4 regions of the Bradyrhizobium sp. USDA3010 genome follow, and region 3 is predicted to be linked to each of the others. Evidence: predicted binding sites of a transcription regulator. Region 3 holds the regulator's gene; each other region holds the start of a gene.

What was found. The regulator PhoB, encoded in region 3, activates phosphate uptake and scavenging genes when phosphate is short. The targets are predictions, from matches to a motif close to TGTCATNNANCTGTCAT.
Region 1: the regulator PhoB is predicted to act here: its motif matches at 2,443-2,459, upstream of AC066Y_RS31645 (Orn/Lys/Arg family decarboxylase).
Region 2: the regulator PhoB is predicted to act here: its motif matches at 3,093-3,109, upstream of AC066Y_RS03520 (phospholipase C).
Region 4: the regulator PhoB is predicted to act here: its motif matches at 1,563-1,579, upstream of AC066Y_RS34865 (alkaline phosphatase).

The regions. Positions count from the first base shown of each region.
Region 1 is NZ_JBWJZD010000027.1:102,299-106,604, reverse strand. It holds gene AC066Y_RS31650 (N-acetyltransferase family protein) at 1-22, opposite strand, end outside; gene AC066Y_RS31645 (Orn/Lys/Arg family decarboxylase) at 42-2,399, opposite strand; gene AC066Y_RS31640 (acyl-CoA dehydrogenase family protein) at 2,548-3,705, shown strand; gene AC066Y_RS31635 (cupin domain-containing protein) at 3,745-4,167, opposite strand; gene AC066Y_RS31630 (tetratricopeptide repeat protein) at 4,257-4,306, opposite strand, start outside.
Region 2 is NZ_JBWJZD010000002.1:115,191-119,496, forward strand. It holds gene AC066Y_RS03505 (aspartate/glutamate racemase family protein) at 1-468, shown strand, start outside; gene hydA (dihydropyrimidinase) at 468-1,880, shown strand; gene AC066Y_RS03515 (alpha/beta fold hydrolase) at 1,926-2,810, shown strand; gene AC066Y_RS03520 (phospholipase C) at 3,123-4,306, shown strand, end outside.
Region 3 is NZ_JBWJZD010000001.1:400,533-404,838, reverse strand. It holds gene pstA (phosphate ABC transporter permease PstA) at 1-547, shown strand, start outside; gene pstB (phosphate ABC transporter ATP-binding protein PstB) at 544-1,365, shown strand; gene phoU (phosphate signaling complex protein PhoU) at 1,377-2,093, shown strand; gene phoB (phosphate regulon transcriptional regulator PhoB) at 2,223-2,933, shown strand; gene AC066Y_RS01720 (GcrA family cell cycle regulator) at 3,223-3,735, opposite strand; gene AC066Y_RS01715 (acetylornithine transaminase) at 4,232-4,306, shown strand, end outside.
Region 4 is NZ_JBWJZD010000034.1:23,744-28,049, forward strand. It holds gene AC066Y_RS34865 (alkaline phosphatase) at 1-1,426, opposite strand, end outside; gene AC066Y_RS34870 (nuclear transport factor 2 family protein) at 1,639-2,004, opposite strand; gene AC066Y_RS34875 (TetR/AcrR family transcriptional regulator) at 2,102-2,689, shown strand; gene argG (argininosuccinate synthase) at 2,902-4,239, opposite strand.

The sequences.
Region 1 (4,306 bases), on a different contig from region 3:
TGATCTTGTGATCATTCTCCATTGTGTTGCGTCCGCTGGCCCTATTCGGACACGACATAGGTGTAGAAGCGGACGCGGCCCGCGTCGTCGATCTCCTTGTAGATGCCCTGGACCTCGACCTCGAAGCCCGGGAACGCATTGAAGCTCGCCTCGAACATCCGCAAGTAATCGATCATCGGCTTGCTGCGTTCCGACAGCCGCTCGCCTGGCACGATGGTGGCGATGCCGGGCGGGTAGACCACGAACGGCGTCGCGGCGATGCGGCCGAAGATCTGGTCGATCGGCAGATAGTCGACGTCGTTGCGGATCAGATATTGCGCCGCCTGGCGCGGCGACATCGCGATCTCCGGGAGATGCTCGGGCAGGAATTGCTTGGCCTGCAGCGTGCTGACGCCGCCGTCGCGGAAGAAGCGGTGCATGTCGCCGCAGAGGTCGCGCAGCCGCACCCCGGTGTAGCGTTGCGGGCGGCGGCGGAAGAATTCGGGGATGACGTCCTCGACCAGCGCGTTGTCGTCGTGCAGCTTCTTGAAGGCGACGAGCCCGGACACCAGCGTGCCGGCCTTGCTGGCCTCGACGCCGGGTGTCAGCAGGAAGAGCAGGGAGTTGAGGTCGTTCTTCTCGGCGACGATCTGGTTCTCGCGCAGATATTGCGCGACGACCGGGGCGGGGATGCCGTGGTCGGCATAGGCGCCGGTGGCGTGGTCGAACCCCGGCGTCAGCAAGGTGAGCTTGTTCGGGTCAGTCATGGCGAAGCCCGCGGTCAACTCCGGGAAGCCGTGCCAGGTTTCGCCCGGGCTGAGCTGCCAGTAGGACGGATTGGTGGCGAGCTGATCGGTCGAGATCGTCTCCCAGGCGACATTGTGCACGCCGTTCTCGCGTGCGACGTCGGGGATCATCACGCGGTCCGGCACGAACGGCTCGAAGAACCAGCGCCGCTCGGCGCGCGTCTCCTTCTCCTCGAACTCGCGCTTCACCGCGCGGATCTTCTTGCGCAGCTCGATGCCGAGCCGGATCGTGTCGTCCCACAGCACTTCGCCGGAGCGGCCCTTCATCATCTGCGCGCCGACGTCGAGCGAGGCGAAGATCGGATAGAACGGCGAGGTCGAGGCGTGCTGCATGAAGCTTTCGTTGAAGCGGCGGTGCTCGACCCGGCGCTTCTGGCCCTTGATGTGGCGGTCGCGGATGTGGATCTGCGAGGCCTGCGAGAAGCTCGCGAGCTGCTTGTGGGTCGATTGGGTGGCGATGATGCCGGGCGCCTCGGGGCCGAGATCGGCAAGCCCCATCGCGAAGCGGCCGGCATAGATCGGGTGGAACTTCATGAAGCCGGCCCAGGCCTCGTCGAACAGGATGTAGTCGCAGAGATGGCCGATGCGCTTGAGGATCATCTCGGCGGAGTGGATGGTGCCGTCATAGGTGCACTGCTCGACCACGGCGACGCGGAACGGACGCTCCTTCTTCCAGGCGTTCTCGTCCTTGACCAGCGGGTGCTTGCGGATCTGGTCGCGCAAGCTCCCCTCGTCGAGCAGGTCCCAGCGCATCGGGCCGATCAGGCCCCAGGCGTTGCGCACTGTCGGCACATAGACCGGGATGCCGCCGCCGATCAGGAGCGCGCCGTGATGGGCGGCCTTGTGGTTGTTGCGGTCGAACAGCACGAGATCGCCGTCGGTGACCAGCGAGCCGAGCGCGACCTTGTTGGATGTCGAGGTGCCGTTGAGCACGAAATAGGTCTTCTCGGCGCCGAATATCTTGGCGGCTTCCTTTTGCGCCCGCAGCGCCGGCCCCTCATGGGTGAGGAGGTCGCCGAGATCGAGCACGGAATTGTCGAGGTCGTCGCGGAACACCGCCTCGCCGAGATGCTCGACGAACACCCGGCCGATCGGGCTGCGGCTGTAGAACACGCCGCCATTGTGGCCCGGGCAGGTCCAGAGCTGGTTGCCTTCCTCGGCATAGTCGACCAGCGCCCCGAAGAACGGGGTCTTCAGGTTCTCGGCATATTGCTTCAGCCTGGAGATCAGGTTCTTGGCGATGAAGGGCGGGGTTTCCTCGGACAAGAACACATAGCCGTCGATGAAATCGAGCACCTCGACCGGCAGGTCCTCGAACCGCTTGCGGCGGATCAGCAGGAGGATCGGGAAGTCGAGGCCGCGCCGGCGCATCAGATTGATCAGCGCCGCGGTCTTGCCCTCGAGACCCTTCTTGCCCCAGTCGACCACCATGCAGCCGATCGCCGCATCGGTCTGCACCGCGATCTCGGCATCTTCCAGCTTGCGGGCGCGGACCACCTCGAAGCCGGAGCGCTCGATTTCGGCGATGATCTGGTTGAAGCGGATGCCTTCGAGGTCGTCGGCCTCGAAAACAGGCGCGGCGAACAGGAAGTTGAAGCGTTTGAAATAGTCCATGCGTGTCCCCGAAACTGGTCCGCTGAACCTGTCGGCACAATTCATGACAAAGAGATGACACTCCCGCTGCGACGCCAGGTGCCATGGCCAAATCCGCGTCGCCGCGCTGAACTCCCGATATTGCCAGCTTTCGCAAAAGGAAGGCGCCATGCCCCAGCCTGCCAACCCCGCTGTTGCCGACCATTTGGCCGCGCTCGAGCGGCTTGCCCCGCTGATTGCCGAGCAACGGGCGGATTTCGACCGGGGACGCCGGCTTCCCGACGCCGTGGTCCGCGCCCTGGCCGAGGCCGGAATGTTTCGGCTGTATTTGCCGAAGGCGCTGGGCGGGCCGGAATTCTCGCCGCTCGACTTCATGACGATCGTCGAGGCGGCCGCCGCGCTCGACGGCTCGGTAGGCTGGCTGGTCGGCAATGGCGGCGGCATGAGCCGGGCCGGCGGCTATCTGCCGGAGGAGGTGGTGCGGGGCTGGTTCGCCGATCCGCTTGCGTTCATCGCGAGCGCAACTGGGGCGATCGGGACGGCGGTGGAGGTCGAGGGCGGCTATCGCGTCAGCGGACGCTGGCCGTTCGGCAGCGGCGCGCCCCACGCGACCAGGTTCATGGGGCTGGCGAGCGTCAAGGGGCCCGACGGCAAGGACAGCCCGCCGATCTGCTGCTACGTCGATCGCGCCGACGTCCGCCTCCACGACACCTGGTTCGTGTCCGGACTGCGCGCCACCGGAAGCTGCGACTTCGAGATGCAGGACTGCTTCGTGCCTGACAGCCACACCCATCCGCTGGTCGACTTCAAGCCGACCCAGCCGGGTATCCCGTACCGCCTGCCGGGTCTGGCGGCGTTTTCCTGGACCGTCTCGGTCGTGCCGCTCGGGATCGCGCGCGGCGCGCTCGACGCCTTCATCGCGCTCGCGGGCAAGAAGCCGCGGCTGGGTGGCGTCGGCCAGCTGCGCGACGGCGAGCTGGTCCAGTCGATGGTCGGCCGAGCCGAAACGGCGCTGCGGTCGGCGCGGGCGCTGCTGGTCGAGGACATGACGGAGCTGATGGCGGCGAGCGAGGCCGGAGGCGAGCGCCTGATCGAAGCGCGGCTGCTGCACCGGATCGCCTGCGCCAACGCCGGCGAAAGCGCCGCCCGAATCGTCGATATGATCGCGGCGTCCGCCGGCACGGCCGCGATCTTCGAGACCGGTACGCTGGAACGTTCGATCCGCGACGTCCAGGCCGCGATCAAGCATGTCGCGATGACCCCGATCAGCTACGGGCTGGTTGGCCGCGTAAAACTCGGCCTGCCGCTCGGCACGACGCGGTTTTGAGCAGGGCCGCCGGCGGTGCAGGTTTCTCTTGCCGAGCGCTCAGGAAGCGACCGGCACCAGGCCGTAGCGCAGCATCGTATCTTTCATCCTGGCTGGATCCGGGGCACCGCCTGCCATCAGCGCCGCCATGTCCTTGAAATATTGCGGTCCGAGCGCGCCGGGGCTGAGGAGGCAGAGGCAGGTCGCCGGACCGTTCGAGCGGTTGGTGAAGCCGTGCACGACACCGCGCCTGATGAACACCGACTCGCCGGGCCCGATGTCGACCTCCTTGCCGTCGACCCGCCAGGTCGAGACGCCCGAAAGCCCGTAGATCGTCTCGTCCCAGCTCTCGTGATAGTGCGGAATCGGCATCCGGGCGTTGGGCTGCAGCGTCATCTCGAACAGATCGACGCTGCCGCCGGTGGTCTCCTTGCTCTGCAGGAATTTGAGCTGCAACGTACCGAAATCGATCAGGTCGGGCATGACGGACTCGCAAATGGTTCGGGTGCCCACCGATAGCGGACGGCGCCGCGAGAAGCCAACGGCGCGTGCAGCCCGGACGCGAAGCGCGCTCAGTAGACGAGGTTCGTACCCGGCGGCTTCTCCAGTGCCGCGGCCAGCG
Region 2 (4,306 bases), on a different contig from region 3:
ATGCTCACCGCCTGTATGCTCGGCCGGCGGTTTTCCATTGTGACCTTCGCCGGCGCGCTGGCGCCCTGGTACGAGGAATGCGTCGCCATGCACGGGCTCACTGCGCGCTGCGCCGGCATCCGCACGCTCGATGGTAGCTTCCAGTCGATCTCCGACGTGCAGGCCGAGAAGGAAGAGCTGCTGGTCGCGCTCGCCAACCGGGCGGTCGAACAGGACGGCGCCGACGTCGTCATTCTGTCAGGCGCGCCGCTCGCGGGCCTTGCCGCAAAGGTCCGCGACCGCATTCCGGTGCCCGTGGTCGATCCGGTCGCGGCCGCCGTGCGCCAGGCGGAGACGCTTGCCGTGCTCAAGCCGCGCAAGGCGGTCGCCGGCACCTTCCGGCGGCCTGATCCGAAACCAACGCTCGGGCTGGCCGAGCCGCTTGCTGTCATCATCGAACATCGCTCACCAAAAGAGGGGACAGACTGATGTCCTTCGACACCATCATCCGCGGCGGCACCGTCGTCACCGCTGCCGACACCTTTGCCTGCGATGTCGGAATCCGTGACGGCAAGATCACGGCGCTCGGCCGCGATCTCGGCGATGCGGCCACGATCATCGACGCCACCGACCGGCTGGTGCTGCCCGGCGGCATCGACAGCCATGTCCATTTCGCCCAGCCATCGGGCGACGGCATCGTGATGGCCGACGGCTTTGCCAGCGGCACCCGCTCGGCGGCGTTCGGCGGCAACACCACCGTGCTGCCGTTCTGCCTGCAGGAGAAGGGCCAGACGCTGCGCGAGGCGCTCAAGCATTACCATTCGCTGGCCGAAGGCGAATGTCATGTCGACGTCGCCTTCCATCTGATCGTCACCGATCCGACCGAGCACGTGCTGGGCCAGGAGCTGCCGGCGCTGGTCGAGGACGGCTATACCTCGCTCAAGGTCTTCATGACCTATGAGGGGCTGGCGCTGTCGGATCGCGAGCTGCTCGAGACCATGTCGGTCGCGCGCGAGACCGGCGCGATGCTGATGGTGCATGCGGAAAACTTCGACGCCATCCGCTTCCTGACCGACCGGCTCGAACGCGCCGGCAACACCGCGCCGCGCTTCCACGCCACCTCGCGGCCGATCCCGGTCGAGCGCGAGGCCACCCATCGCGCGATCTCGCTGTCCGAGCTGGTCGACGTGCCGATCATGATCGTGCATGTCTCGAACCGCGAGGCGATGGACGAGATCCGGCGCGCGCAGCAGCGGGGCTTGCGGGTGATGGGCGAAACCTGTCCGCAATACCTTGTCCTGACCGAGAAGGATCTCGACCAGCTCAACATGGAAGGCGCAAAGTACGTCTGCTCGCCGCCACCGCGCGATGTCGCCAGCCAGCAGGCGTGCTGGGAAGGCTTGCAGCAGAAAGTGTTCTCGGTGTTCTCGTCGGACCATTGTCCGTTCCGCTACGACGACCCGCAAGGAAAGCTCGCGCCCAAGGGGCGTACCAGCTTCCGCTGGGTGCCGAACGGCATCCCGGGGGTGGCGACGCGGCTGCCGATCCTGTTCTCCGAGGGCGTGGTGAAGGGGCGCATCGACCTCAACAGCTTCGTCGCCTTCAGCGCCACCAATCACGCCAAGATCTACGGCCTCTATCCGCGCAAGGGCACGATCGCGGTCGGCTCCGATGCCGACATCGCGCTGTGGGACCCCAAGCGCAAGGTGACGATCCGCCACGAGCTGATCCATGACGGCTCCGACTACACGCCCTATGAAGGGCTCGAGGTCACCGGCTGGCCGGTGCTGACCATGGTCCGCGGCAAGGTGGTCGTCGACGACGGCACCCTCGTCGGCAGCAAGCAGCACGGCACATACTTGCCGCGCGCCAAACCTCCGGCGGGAGCGACCATCCCGTAACACGCGAAGGAAGTAATCCGCGAAACAAGAAGGCAGGAGACCACCATGCCCTACGCGACAACAGATGACGGCGTGCGGCTCTATTTCGAGGAGACCGGATCCGGCCATCCGGTGATCCTGGTCCACGAGTTCGCCGGCGACCTGCGCAGCTACGAGCCGCAGATGCGGCATTTCGGCAAGCGCTTCCGCACCATCGCCTATAATGCGCGCGGCTTTCCGCCGTCTGACGTGCCCGAGCAGGTCTCGTCCTACTCACAGGCGCGCGCCGCCGACGATATTCTTGCTGTGCTCGATCACGTCGGCGCGCCGAAGGCGCATATCATCGGCCTCTCGATGGGCGGCTTCGCGACCTTGCACTTCGGACTGCGTCACCCGTCGCGGGCGCTGTCGCTGTGCATCGGCGGCTGCGGTTATGGTGCGGAGCTCGACAAGCGCGAGACGTTTCGCGCCGAAGCCGACGTGATCGCGGCCATGATCCGCAAGGACGGCATGCCGGCCTTCGCCGAGCGCTACGCCTACGGCCCGACACGCGTGCAGTACGAGAACAAGGATCCGCGCGGCCACGCCGAATTCAAGGCCATGCTGGCCGAGCATTCGGCGGTGGGATCGGCCAACACCCAGCAGGGCGTGCAGAAGGAGCGTCCCTCGCTCTACACGCTGGTCGACGAGATGAAGCAAATCACGGTGCCGACGCTGATCATCACCGGCGACGAGGATTGGCCGTGCCTGCTGCCGGGCATCCTGATGAAGCAGAGCATTCCATCCGCCGCGCTCGCCGTCATGCCGAACTGCGGCCACGCCATCAACATCGAGGAGCCCGACGAATACAACCGGATCGTCGGCGATTTCCTGTCGCAGGTCGAACGCGGCCGCTGGCCGCAGCGCGATCCCAGAGCGGTGAGCGCCTCGATCACCGGGATGAAGGACTAGCTGGCTCGGCCCAATACGTCGCGTTGAATTGTACGACTACAGGAATCGTCCCGGATCGTGCGTACATGAACACGTCGTACGCGCGGAAGTAGGTCTCAACATGACGCGCGTGCCGGCGTCACTGAGTTCGCGACCGATTCGATGACATCGATGCGATATTCGTTCGCGCGTGCCGCAACCGCCGCGTGACATCGAACGCATGACGATCACATCGCGATGACGCGTCAATCGCAAAACCGACACAGAGCTGTTACGCGCGCTGGCTAATGTGTCGCATGTCGACGTCATAAATCCTTAAAAATGGGGCAAGAAGTGAAGGCGAAATTCCTTTCGACGGTCGGAGTCTGTCTGGTCGCTGCTGCTGCAGTGGTGTGCAGCGCCGCCGCTCACGACGATGATAGAGATCACGATCATCGTCCTCCGCACGACATTCACACGGCAACGCCGATCAAGCATCTCGTCGTGATCTTCAACGAGAACCGCTCGTTCGATCACTATTTCGCAACCTACCCGAATGCGGCCAACCCGACCGGCTCGATTCCGTTCACGGCGAAGCCGCATACGCCGAAGGTCAACAACCTCGCCAACGCCAATCTGCTGACCAACAACCCGAACACCAATCCGGCCAACGGCACCGGCGCGACGAATCCGTTCCGGCTCGATCGCACGCAGGCCAACACGCGCTCGCAGAACCACGCCTACACGCCCGAGCAGCAGGCGGTCGACAACGGCAAGGAAGACCTGTTTCCGAAATTCACCGGTCGCGGCACCGCCGGCGGCGTCGGCGCCTTCGGCACCAACGGGCAGGTGATGGGGTATTTCGATGGCAACACCGTCACCGCGTTCTGGAATTACGCGCAGAACTTCGCGATGAGCGACAACAGCTGGACCGACACCTTCGGTCCGTCGACGCCCGGCGCGCTCGAGGTGGTTGCCGGCCAGACCAACGGTGCGCAGAACATCGTCGGCACGTCATCGTCGATCTCCGACGGCCAGGGCGGCCTGACGCTGATCGGTGATACCGACCCTGCCTACGACGCCTGCTCGAGCACGACCAGCCAGGTCCTGATGACCAGCAAGAACATCGGCGACCTGCTCAACGCCGAGCACATCAGCTGGGGCAGCTTCATGGGCGGCTTCGACCTGACGCTCAAGAACAGCAACGGTACCACCAACTGCGCCCGCAGCACCTTCTCGAGCAACGTCAACGGCACCATCGTGGATTACATCCCGCACCATGCCTGGTTCCAGTACTACAAGTCGACCGCCAACCCGACCCATGCGCGGCCGAGCTCGGTGAACGCCGTGGGCCACACCTACGTTCCCGGCAGCAAGACGCTCGATCCCGCCAATCACGCCTACGATCTCGAGGACTTCTACGCCTCGGTGAAGGCCGGCAACTTCCCGGCCGTCTCCTACATCAAGATGCCGGCCTATCAGGACGGTCATCCCGGCAACTCCGATCCGCTCGACGAGCAGGTGGGCAATGTCGAGCT
Region 3 (4,306 bases):
CAAGCTCACCTCGGTGATCCGCTTCATCAACGACATCCTGCTCAGCGCGCCCTCGATCATCATCGGCCTGTTCATCTACGGTGCGGTGGTGGTGCCGATGCGCGGCTTCTCGGCGATTGCAGGCAGTCTCGCGCTCGCCGTGATCGTGATCCCGGTCGTGCTGCGCACCACCGAGGACATGCTGCTGCTGGTGCCCAATCCGCTGCGCGAGGCGGCCTCCGCGCTTGGCCTGCCGCGTTCGCTGGTGATCAAGCGGATCGCTTATCGTGCTGCGCGTAGCGGCTTGATCACCGGCGTGCTGCTGGCGACCGCTCGCGTCGCAGGTGAAACTGCGCCGCTGCTGTTCACCGCGCTGTCGAACCAGTTCTTCAGCTGGGACTTGACCAAGACGATGGCCAACCTGCCGGTGACCATCAACAACTTCGTGCAGAGCCCTTACGCCTACTGGAAAGAGCTGGCGTGGAGCGGTGCGCTGCTGATCACCTTCACTGTGCTCGCGCTGAATATCGGCGCGCGTATCCTTGGTGCCGAAAGGGCCGCAAAATGACCGAGCTTTCCGTTTCAACGAGTAACCCGAGCCACGTTGCTCCGCATACGCCGCTGCCGGAAGCGCCGCCGAAGGTCACGGTGCGCAACCTCAACTTCTACTACGGCGAGCACCACGCGCTGAAGAACATCAACCTGACGCTCGGCACCAACCGCGTTACGGCGTTCATCGGCCCGTCGGGCTGCGGCAAGTCGACCCTGCTGCGCATCTTCAACCGGATGTACGATCTCTATCCGGGGCAGCGCGCGGTCGGCCAGCTGATGCTGGACCAGACCAACATTCTCGATCCCAAGCTCGACCTCAATCTGCTCCGCGCGCGGGTCGGCATGGTGTTCCAGAAGCCGACGCCGTTCCCGATGACGATCTACGAGAATATCGCCTTCGGCATCCGCCTCTACGAGAAGATCTCGAAGTCCGAGATGGACGACCGGGTCGAGAAGGCGCTGCGCGGCGGCGCGCTGTGGAACGAGGTCAAGGACAAGCTGAACGCCTCCGGCCTGTCGCTCTCCGGCGGCCAGCAGCAGCGGCTGTGCATCGCGCGCACCGTGGCGGTGCGTCCCGAGGTGATCCTGTTCGACGAGCCGTGCTCGGCGCTCGACCCGATTTCGACCGCCAAGGTCGAGGAGCTGATCCAGGAGCTGTCCGAGGACTACACGATCGCGATCGTCACCCACAACATGCAGCAGGCGGCGCGCGTCTCCGACAAGACCGCCTTCATGTATCTCGGCGAGCTGATCGAGTTCGACGACACCAACAAGATCTTCACCTCGCCGAGCGATCGACGGACTCAGGATTACATCACCGGCCGGTTCGGCTGAGGAGATACAAGATGGCTTCTGAACATACCGCCAAGGCATTCGACAGCGACCTGCAGGAGTTGACCCGCCTGGTCGCCGAGATGGGCGGCCTCGTCGAGCGGATGATTACCGAGTCGGTCGACGCGCTGATCCGTCGCGACGTTGCGCTCGGCAAGCGCGTGGTCGCCGCCGACATCGAGATCGACAATCTTCAGCGCGTCATCGAAGAGCGCGCGGTGCTGACGATCGCCCGCCGCCAGCCGATGGCGATCGACCTGCGTGAAATCGTCAGCGCGATGCGCGTGGCCACCGATCTCGAGCGGATCGGCGACCTCGCCAAGAACATGGGCAAGCGCGTCGCGGCGCTGGAAAGCGATTTCCAGCCGCTGAAGCTGATCCGCGGCCTGGAGCACATGACCGACCTCGTGCTGTCGCAGGTCAAGTCGGTGCTCGACGCCTATGCCGCGCACGACCTGCCGGCGGCGATGAACGTCTGGAAGGGCGACGAGGAGGTCGATGCGATCTGCACCTCGCTGTTCCGCGAGCTCTTGACCTACATGATGGAGGATCCGCGCAACATCTCGTTCTGCATCCATCTGATGTTCTGCGCCAAGAACATCGAGCGGATCGGCGATCACGCCACCAACATCGCCGAGACCGTGTTCTACATGATCGAGGGCCAGCAGATCACCGACAAGCGTCCGAAGGGCGACATGACCAATTTTGCCACCACTGTGCCGGGTACCTAGGACATGATCCGCAGCGCGGAGCCGGATTGTCTTCACGACAAGTCGTTTCCGCGGGGATTATGCCCAGGAAGGTAAGCGTTTCGGTTTGCGTCTGGGCAACGGATCACCACAGAGAGAGAACTTAAACCGATGAGCGCACGCATTCTGGTAGTCGAAGACGAGGAAGCGCTGACGACACTGTTGCGCTACAACCTCGATGCGGAAGGCTACGATGTCGAAACGGTCGGGCGCGGCGACGATGCCGACACCCGCCTGAAGGAGCGCGTTCCCGACCTCGTGGTACTGGACTGGATGCTGCCGGGCCTGTCCGGCATCGAGCTGTGTCGCCGCCTGCGGGCGCGTCCCGAGACCAAGCAGCTTCCGATCATCATGCTGACCGCCCGCGGCGAGGAGAGCGAGCGCGTGCGCGGGCTTGCCACCGGCGCCGACGACTACATCGTCAAGCCGTTCTCGGTGCCGGAATTACTGGCACGGGTGAAGGGCCTGCTGCGCCGCGCGAGCCCGGAGCGGCTTGCGACCGTGCTGACCTACGGCGACATCGAGCTCGATCGCGAGAAGCGCCGCGTGGCGCGCTCGGGCCGTCCGATCGATCTCGGTCCGACCGAGTATCGGCTGCTCGAATTCTTCCTCGAGCATCCCGGCCGCGTGTTCAGCCGCGAACAGCTGCTCGACAGCGTCTGGGGTCGCGACATCTATATCGATGAGCGTACCGTCGACGTGCATATCGGCCGCCTGCGCAAGCTGCTCAATCCGGGCCGCGAGCAAGATCCGATCCGCACCGTGCGCGGCGCCGGTTATGCGCTCGACGACCGCTTCGCGAAGGCCGAGCCGCAGCCGTAAGGCCGGCCGGCAATCGCAAGCCACAATACGGCGTCGTCCCGGCGCAGGCCGGGACCCATAACCACTGTTCTCTTTTGCTTGCATGCGCTGGTGCCACAGCCGCCTTAAACCACTTGCACCAGTGGTAATGGGTCCCGGCCTGCGCCGGGACGACGCCAGTGATGTAGTGCGTTCTCCGCTTCAAACACCGCCCCGGATTTCGCTTCGCTCCATCCGGGCTACGATCACATAAAAAAATCCCCGCTTTCGCGGGGATTTGTTTTTGCAGTCCAGGCTGGTTTCCCGAGTGCTACTTGATCTGTGGCTTCGCCGACGGCCGGCGGCGATCGGCGGCGGGCTGGTAGGCGACGCGCGAGTGATGCGCGCAATAGGGCAGGCCGGCGAGCGCCTTGCCGCCGCAGAAGAAGAATTCCGGGCTCGAGGGATCTCCGACCGGCCAGTGGCAGGTGGCCTCGTTGAGCTCGAGCAGCGACAGCCGCTGGCTCATCGGCACCACATTGTCGAAGGAGATCGGATCGGGCTCCATCTCCACCTCGAAGGCGTGCGCGAGCGCGGTGTTGCCGCGCGACACCGGGCGCGCCACCCGCATCATGTGCTGGGCGGGACGGGCCTTGCGCTGCCGCGGCGCAGCCGTGGAGGGGGCCTTGGCGCGGCCGGAGAGGCCGAGCCGATGTACTTTGCCGATCACGGCGTTTCGCGTCACATTGCCAAGTTCCGCCGCGATCTGGCTGGCCGAGAGGCCGGATTCCCAGAGCTTCTTCAGCTGCTCGACGCGATCGTCGGACCAAGTCAATACAGTCATCGCATTCTTCCTTTCGCATGGCGCCGGCCACTCATCGGAGCGGCGCTGCGAGCCAATCTGGACAAATATCCCTGCGGCCAGAATCCCTTAGCCCTCGCCGGGCACGGTGTTGCGCCCGAACGTTTACGCGAGACACGAAGGCTACTTAGAGGGTCCAGTACTGCCGCACGAGATGTCGTACCCGACAGGCCAAACGCTACAATATGGCGTGACTCTGGCGCAAGAGTCCGCGGCCGTGCGTCCACATGTTCCCACAAAGTTAAGCATTGCTGTGAGGCTTTTCCACCGCACCGGAATGCTCCGGATTGCGCCGGTTTCGCATTGCAGGAAGGCCAGCAAAGGCCGGCTCCTGGCGATTGACACTGACCGGCCGCCGCATAGAATGACCCGCACGTGCCGCCCGCAAAGGCGGCCGTTTTGTTTTCCGAAGCTGGCGGTTGCTGCGTAGGCGTCAAGGCGCGCAGCGATTGACGGCTTCAAACCGGCAGTGAACGCCATGACCAACGCCTCGTCGCATCTGCTCCCCGTCTTCGCCCGGGTCGATCTCGGCTTCGAGCGCGGCGAGGGCGCC
Region 4 (4,306 bases), on a different contig from region 3:
GTGACGGATAGCCCCCGGCATCGGGCGCCGGGTAGTTCGGGAAGCCGGCCTTCTCGTAGACGCCGACGCGCGCGCGCAGCGGCACGTTGGGTGTCGCGGCCATGTCGTCATTGATGGTGCCGACCAGGCTGTTCGGATGGTTGTGGTCGGCCAGCACGAGGATCAGCGTGTCGTCGTTGCGCGCTTTGGCCCAGTCGCGCGCCAGCCGCACCGCATTGTCGAGCATGATGGTGTCATAGACCGCGCGCTCCATGTCGAGCAGATGGGCGTATTTGTCGATCAGGCCGGACTCGACCATCAGGAAGAAGCCGGCATCGTGCTTCGACAGAACCGTGAGCGCCGCCTCGACCTGCTCGGTCAGGTCGGGCTGCTCGGGAAATTTCTTGACGCCGCCGCCCTTGAGGAACTTGCGGTCCAGCGCGCCGTCCATGTTGCCGGTCGCGAACAGGCCGAGCAATTGCCGCGTCTCCGGCGTGGCGGCGAGCGCGTTCAACTCGCCTGCGGTGGTCGCAACCGGATAGCCGGCGTCGCGAAACCGCGCGAGATAGTCGATGTCGTCCTTGCGTTTCGATCCCGCTGCGGACTGCGGCAGGAAGTTCGCGGCGCCGCCGCCCATCAGCACGTCGGGCTTCGCGTCGAAATATTGCGCGACGATCGCATCATAGGCGGCGCGGCGGCGGGTATGTGCAATCATCGCAGCGGGCGTCGCGTCCTCGATTTCGGTGTTGGTGACGATGCCGACGGCGAGGCCCGCCCGGCGCTTGGCAAGGCTCACGATCGTCTCGACCCTGGGGTCGTCGAGCGGATCGGGCGTACGATCGGCATAGACGCCGAGCGCATTGACCGCGGCCTTGTGGCCGGTGGCGTAGGCGCTCGCGGCATTCGCCGAGTCGGTGATGATCGAATCCGAGCCTGCGGTCGCCACCAGCGCCATATGCGGCATGTCGTCGATGGCGAGCTTGCCGCGGCTCTTGCCTTCGGCGATTCCCTTGGAGAGGATCCGCGCGGCGACGCGATGCGCCGGCGACATCCCGTCGCCGATGAACAGGATCACGTTCTTCGCCTTGCGCGGCCCGGTGTCATAGACGGTCCAGGTTACCGTGCGGCTCTGCGTACCGTCGCTGACTTCGACGGCAACCGTACCGGGCTTGGCGAGCGAGACATCGCGCAGCAGCAACGCCGACTGATCCTTGCCGGCCTCGCGCGCGGTAAACGTGCCGCTCTGACCGAACACCGCGGCATAGTCCGCGCCGTTCAGCGTCACCTTGAGCCGGGCCCGGTCGGCCAGGCCGGGCAGTTCGACCTTGAAGTCGAATTTGGCGCCGACAAGGATTTCGGCGCGATCGATCGGATAGATGGTCTGCGCGAGCGCCGGCGCTGTCGACAGCGCCAGCGTGACGGCCACGCCGGCCAATGACTTGATCATGATCGATGCTCCGCCCCTTGCGCATCATGCGCGCCGGGGCGGAGGCTAGTGGCGGCAGATGACGCCGCAATGAGGCGGCGCCGGGACGTTTTGCCGCAAGGGCGGGCGCCAAGGGCGCCATGACGCTCCTTCGGATCGTCATCCCGCTTTCTTTGTTTTGAGCATGATCTTTTCGGAAAACCGCTACACGCTTTTCCGGATCATGCTCGGTGTCAGCGCGCCATCTGCTGCGGGTCGTAGAAGAAGCGCTCCTCGACCAGCTCCTCGCCGCGCCAGGTCTGCCAGGCGACCTCCTCCATACTGCGGACCTTGCCGTCCTTGCCGGTGAATTCGAAGCGCCAGCAGATCGCCGAATGATCGCCGTCGAGCAGCAGCGGTCCGAGCCGCGTGGTCTTCACGCCGGAGACTGCGGCCAGCACCGCCGCCTCGCGCGCTGCTAGCGCCTCGCGGCCGACGCGCCATTCGCCGTCGTTCTCCTGGGTGCGGGCATCGGCCGCATAGAAGTTCCTGATCGCGCCGACGTGGTCGTTGGATTCGACCGTATCAGCGAAGGCTTGCAGCGTCTTGAGCGTGGGCATCGGGCAATCTCCATTTACCGACTGACGGTCGGTATTTATCGACTGATAGTCGGTAAGTCAACTGGCGCCGATCCGGAACCTGGGCTAGACATTCGCTATGGCAACCCAGGCCGAACGGCGCGAGAAGACCAGAGCCGCCATCGTCAAGGCTGCGCGGCGCATTTTTGGCGAGCGCGGCTTTGCGGCCGCGACGATGGACGACATCGCTGCCGGGGCGCGCGTCGCCAAGGGCGCGGTCTATCATCACTTCGCAACCAAGGAGGCGGTGTTCGAGGCAGTGTTCGAGCAGGTGTCGGTGGACCTCGTCGCCGACCTCGACCGCATCTCGCGCGCCGAGAACGATCCGCTTGCGGCGATGGCGGCGGGAACACAGGGCTATTTCGCGGCGTGCTCAAAAGGCCCGACCGGCCAGATCATTTTGCGCGACGGCCCCGCCGTGCTCGGCTGGGAACGCTGGCGCGAGATCGACGCCAAGCATTTCGGCGGCAAGTTTCCGCGCGCGCTGACGGCCGCGATGGACGCCGGCGTGATCGCCAAGCAGCCGGTCGAGCCCCTGGCGCGGCTGCTGCTCGGCGCGGTGACGGAAGCCGCGGTCGCGGTCTCCGCTGGGCCCGACATCGGCAAGACCGGCACCGATTACGCGCGTGCGTTCCGCTCGCTGCTCGATGCGCTCAGGGTGAAGTGAGCTTGTTTGGCAGACAAAGCGAAGCTTGCGCTACAAACAGTCCCGTCATCCTGAGGAGCGCGGAGCGCGTCTCGAAGGATCGACGTCCACCAGCCGGGCCGCGCATCCTTCGAGGCTCGCTCCGCTCGCACCTCAGGATGACGGAGATGGATTGCTTCCTCGTCGAGAAGTGCCCGGGACGACACTGAGTTTGTGTCGACCCGCTCGCCGTCTCAATCCTTGTCGTTCTCGAGCTGAAAAATCTGCGAGCCTTCGCCGCTCGAGAGCAGGCCGGTCTTGTTGTAGAGGCCGAGCTTGGCGCGGGTATCGGCGATGTCCAGGTTGCGCATCGTCAGCTGGCCGATGCGGTCGGCCGGCGAGAAGGCGGCGTCCTCGACCTTCTCCATGCTGAGGCGCTCCGGCGCATAGGTCAGGTTCGGGCTCTCAGTGTTCAGGATCGAGTAGTCGTTGCCGCGGCGCAGCTCGAGCGTCACCTCGCCGGTGACGGCGCGTGCCACCCAGCGCTGCGCGGTCTCGCGCAGCATCAGGGCCTGCGAGTCGAACCAGCGGCCCTGATACAGCAAGCGGCCGAGCCGCATGCCGCTGATGCGGTACTGCTCGATCGTATCCTCGTTGTGGATGCCGGTGACCAGACGCTCATAGGCGATGTGCAGCAGCGCCATCCCGGGCGCCTCGTAGATGCCGCGGCTCTTGGCCTCGATGATCCGGTTCTCGATCTGGTCGCTCATGCCGAGGCCATGGCGGCCACCGATCGCGTTGGCTTCAAGGAACAGCGCGACCGGATCGGCGAACGTCTTGCCGTTCAGCGCGACCGGCTGGCCTTCCTCGAAGCGCACCACGACTTTCTCGGCCTTGACGTCGCAATCGGCACGCCAGAACGGCACGCCCATGATCGGATTGACGATGGTGATGCCGCTCGCAAGGCTCTCGAGATCCTTGGCCTCATGGGTCGCGCCGAGCAAATTGCTGTCGGTCGAATAGGCCTTCTCCGCGCTCATCTTGTAGGCAAAGCCCTGCGCGGTCATGAACGCCGACATCTCGGCGCGGCCGCCGAGCTCGTCGATGAACTGCTGGTCGAGCCACGGCTTATAGATGCGCAGGCTCGGATTGGTCAGCAGGCCGTAGCGATAGAAGCGCTCGATGTCGTTGCCCTTGAAGGTCGAGCCGTCGCCCCAGATGTTGACGCCGTCCTCCTGCATCGCCGCGACCAGCATCGTGCCGGTCACAGCGCGGCCGAGCGGGGTGGTGTTGAAATAGGTGATGCCACCGGTCGAGATGTGGAACGCGCCGGACTGGATCGCGGCGATGCCCTCATGCACCAGCTGGGTGCGGCAATCGACCAGGCGGGCCTTCTCGGCGCCGAAATCCATCGCCTTGCGCGGGATCGCGTCGTAGTCGGCCTCGTCGGGCTGGCCGAGATTGGCGGTGTAGGCAAAGACCTTGGCGCCCTTCAGCTTCATCCAGAGCAGCGCCGCTGACGTGTCGAGCCCGCCCGAGAACGCGATGCCGACTTTCTCGCCGGTGGGCAGGCTTTTCAGAATCGTGCTCATGGGACGGTCCAATCGGTCGAAGTCAGGATGATTACGCTGGGCGAATATCAAATTTCCGGAGCCTGGG